Regions from separate parts of the Parageobacillus sp. G301 genome, predicted to be linked through region 2. Evidence: riboswitches for the same ligand, from Rfam matches in the RefSeq annotation. Region 2 holds a riboswitch; the other holds the start of a gene.
The links. Region 2 has a riboswitch for S-adenosylmethionine ahead of metK (methionine adenosyltransferase). Riboswitches for the same ligand answer to the same signal wherever they lie in the genome.
Positions count from the first base shown of each region.

Region 1: another riboswitch for S-adenosylmethionine. It lies ahead of mtnW (2,3-diketo-5-methylthiopentyl-1-phosphate enolase); the one in region 2 lies ahead of metK (methionine adenosyltransferase).

Region 1 is NZ_BSDB01000001.1:1,348,411-1,350,615, forward strand. Features, by position in the region: gene mtnW (2,3-diketo-5-methylthiopentyl-1-phosphate enolase) at 1-1,242, opposite strand; gene mtnX (2-hydroxy-3-keto-5-methylthiopentenyl-1-phosphate phosphatase) at 1-4, opposite strand, end outside; SAM riboswitch class I at 1,314-1,422, opposite strand; gene QSJ37_RS06855 (pyridoxal phosphate-dependent aminotransferase) at 1,525-2,205, opposite strand, start outside.
Region 2 is NZ_BSDB01000002.1:736,199-738,403, reverse strand. Features, by position in the region: gene metK (methionine adenosyltransferase) at 1-987, opposite strand, end outside; SAM riboswitch class I at 1,168-1,282, opposite strand; gene pckA (phosphoenolpyruvate carboxykinase (ATP)) at 1,468-2,205, shown strand, end outside.

The DNA of each region.
Region 1 (2,205 bases), on a different contig from region 2:
TCATGATGTCACCTCTACTGCGCCCCATAAGTCAATCGCCTTTCGCAACGCCTCATTTTCGCGCGCTGCTTCATGAAGCGATTTTCCGGCAAGAGCCGCATCAATCGCAGCGCGAAATGCTCTGCCGCCACCTGCTGCTCCGTCTGGATGTCCATGTATGCCGCCGCCTGCATTGACGATGCTATCTATGCCAAAATCGCGGAACAATAATGGCACAAGCCCTGGATGAATGCCGGCTGACGGAACCGGGAACGACCGTTTAAACGGCTCCTTATCATTCGTCAACTCTGCGGCAATGCCAAGCGCCTCTTCTTTATCAAGGGCAACGCTTCCGTATGGCGATGGAAAAAGCACAAAATCCGCACCAACAAGGCGAAGCAATTTGCCAAGCAGCAAGGATGCTTTTATTCCGTAAAACTCCGATGGAGTAAGCGCCCCGCTGAATGCCGGATGAGCCATGATCGGAATGGTGATCTCATCATCTTCGCGCAACCCTTGGAGCACATCCAAACCGTACGCAAATACGTTAAATAACAATACATCGGCACCTAATTCGACTGCGCGTTTTGCTTTCTCTTTCAATTCGAACGTTTTTCCAGTCAAGTTCACCGCATATAACGTCCGTTTTCCTGTCTTTTCGTACACTTCGTTTAACACCGCTTTTCCAGCCGTAATTCGCTTTTCAAACGGCGTTAATTCGTTTTCAAACAAAATTTCATCGTCTTTAACGAGATCGACCCCGCCGAGCGCTTGTTGTTTCAGCTGCTCGGATAAATATGTTAAATCGCGGCCGATCATCCCTTTAAAAATGCTCATCAGAAGCGGACGTTCATATACACCCACTTTTTTGCGGATTTCGTCAATGCCAAAACGCGGGCCAGGAAACTGTCTTTTCCATTCGTCGGAAAACGTTAAATCTAGCAATCTCACTTCTCCATCCAGCGACAATTTGCCAAACACCGTCGTTAAAAGCGCCGGAATATCCGCGCTAAAGTTTAAGCTCGGGTATGCAATGCGAACGATTCCCCTCTTCAATCGTTTTCCAAAGTAACGGTTGGCGCGTTCGTTCTCCTCGAGTTCTTGTACGCTTACAACTACTCCTTTATGCTTGCGCAATTGTTCCTGCTCAAGAAGCGGCAAATCCGTCCACGAACCAACGGTCAACCCAAGCGCAATTCCTTCCGCCTTTTTCTCTAAATCTTTTTCATCGTGAATAAGATATGTGGCAATTACTTGACTCATGATCATCCCTCTTTTCTGTTCATCCATCAAAAAAACCTCTTCATAAGAAGAGGCTTTATTTATTCACGCTCTTCTTATCTCTCAGCGTTTCCGCTGCAAGAATTAGCACCGTGCTTAACCGTCGTTAAGCCGGTTGCCGGGCTTCATTGGGCTTGTCCCTCCGCCTGCTCTTGATAAGAATGCTTGCAATATCGTATTCACTTTTCAAACTATTCGCGCTCGAAAATTTAATTTGAATTATGACAGTATTTTTTCGCTCTGTCAATCATTTTTTAACCCATTTTAGAAAAGACCAAGCTTCGAAATCCGTTCCGCCGCTTCTTGCAGGCGGGATTCGCTTGTTAATAACCCAACTCGCACATATCCTTCTCCATGCTTGCCAAATCCAATTCCCGGCGCGACAACGACATGCGCTTTTTCCAGCAAATAATCGGAAAAACGTTCCGATGTCCATCCGTTCGGCACCGGAAGCCACGCAAAAAATGAACCTTTTGGGGCGTCGACATCCCAGCCAATTTGCCGCAACGCGTCAATAAGCGTATTGCGCCGCGATTCATACAGCGCGACAAGCTCTTCCACGCAGCGCTGCGAAGAAAGCAATGCGGTTGCCGCCGCTTCTTGAACAGCGCCAAACAAACTCACATATAAATGGTCTTGCAGCAAGTTAATCGCCGCAATCACGCTCTCATTTCCAACGGCAAACGCCACGCGCCAGCCCGCCATATTATATGTTTTGGAGAATGTATAAATTTCAACGCCAATTTCTTTTGCCCCCTCTGCTTGAAGAAAGCTGACCGGTTTTTTTCCGTCAAAGCCAATCGCACCGTAAGCAAAATCATGAACGACGCAAATTCCGTGTTTTGCGGCAAACGACACCGTTTCTTCAAAAAACTCCTTAGAAGCGATCGCCCCGGTTGGATTATTCGGATAGTTTAAAAACATCATTTTTGCTTTTTCCGCAAT
Region 2 (2,205 bases):
CGTATCAATGGAAATGGAAACCGGTCTTGCAACGCCGATCGCATATGCCAACTGCACTTCACATTTATCGGCAAGTCCAGCAGCAACAATGTTTTTCGCTACATAACGCGCTGCATAGGCTGCAGAGCGGTCTACTTTTGTAGGGTCTTTACCAGAAAACGCACCGCCGCCATGGCGAGCATAACCGCCATATGTGTCAACGATAATTTTCCGTCCTGTTAAGCCAGCGTCGCCTTGAGGTCCGCCGATGACGAAACGACCTGTCGGGTTAATAAAATATTTTGTGTTTTCATCGATCAGTTCTGCTGGTACAACCGGCTTAATGACATGTTCTTTAATATCGCGCTCAATTTGTTCTTGTGTAATTTCCGGATGATGTTGCGCTGATACAACGATCGTATCGATACGCACTGGTTTTCCATTTTCATCGTATTCTACTGTTACTTGTGTTTTGCCATCTGGACGCAAATATGGCAAAATGGCTTCTTTCCGCACTTCTGACAAACGGCGTGCCAAACGATGCGCTAACGAAATCGGAAGCGGCATTAATTCTTTCGTTTCATTGCAAGCAAATCCAAACATTAACCCTTGGTCTCCAGCACCGATTGCTTCAATTTCCTCGTCAGTCATCTGACCTTCGCGGGCTTCTAACGCCTTATCGACTCCCATTGCGATATCTGGAGACTGTTCGTCAATCGATGTCAATACAGCACAAGTATCGGCATCAAAACCATATTTCGCACGAGTATAGCCAATTTCGCGAACCGTATCGCGGACGATTTTCGGGATATCTACATATGTTGATGTCGTAATTTCTCCACTTACGAGCACAAGCCCTGTTGTAACGCTCGTTTCGCATGCGACGCGAGCATTCGGGTCCTTCTCTAAAATGGCATCTAAAATGGCATCGGAAATTTGGTCACAAATTTTGTCAGGATGACCTTCCGTTACAGATTCCGAAGTAAATAAACGTCTTTTTTTTGACATTCGTCAGTTTCCTCCTCTTTTCATAATCGAACGTCTAAATATTGTATTCCTGCAAACTGCAGATGATACGGTACTCATTCCCTTTTATTATAGCTTTTATATATCTTGACACATAGACATATAAAAAAACCTTTCCTGTAATTTTGAGGAAAGGTCATTGCAATCATATTGCTCCTTTCACTCTTATCGCTCAAGGACGTTGCCTTGCCACAGGTTAGCACCATTTCACACATTTCCAGTTGTGACGGTTGCTGGGTTTCATCGGGCCTGTCCCTCCACCGGCTCGGGATAAGAGTATCCGTTCAATGAGTTATCATATCGTAATTAAATAAAGAAAGTCAACAAAATTAGACAATTTTTTTATGAACAAAAATGAGAAAAATAAAAGAAAAGAAATTGTCACAAATAGTATGGACTAATAATAAAAATGTGTTATACTATTTGAAGGAGACCATTTCAATAAAAAGGAAGGTTTTGTACATGGGAGTCGCTAATATGACAAGTAAACTTACCACATTATTACAACAGCCAAATGTGTTTCATAATTTATCGGTAGCACAGCTTGTAGAAAAAGTGTTGCAACGAAATGAAGGTCGGTTGACAGCTACCGGAGCAGTTGCGGTAACGACAGGAAAATATACAGGTCGCTCTCCAAAAGATAAATACATTGTAGAAGAAGCTTCGACGAAATCAAAAATCGATTGGGGGACGACGAACCAGCCGATTTCTGAAGAAGTTTTCGAAAACTTATACAATAAGGTAATTGACTATTTAATGAAAAAAGATGAAATATTTGTTTTTAAAGGATTTGCCGGCGCTGATCCCAAATACCGCTTACCTATCCAAGTCATTAATGAATTTGCGTGGCAAAATTTATTTGCACATCAACTATTTATTCGCCCAACAGCGGAAGAACTGCAAACACACAAAGCGGAATTCACCGTTATTTGCGCACCAAACTTTAAAGCAGATCCTGCCGTTGATGGAACAAGATCGGAAACATTTATCATTATTTCTTTTGAACGGCGGATCGTGCTAATCGGTGGCACAGAATATGCTGGCGAAATGAAAAAATCGATTTTCACTGTGATGAATTACCTGCTCCCAGAACAAGGAATTTTATCGATGCATTGTTCGGCAAACGTCGGTAAAGAAGGGGATGTCGCATTATTCTTTGGTCTATCCGGCACGGGAAAAACGACGCTTTCCGCCGATCCA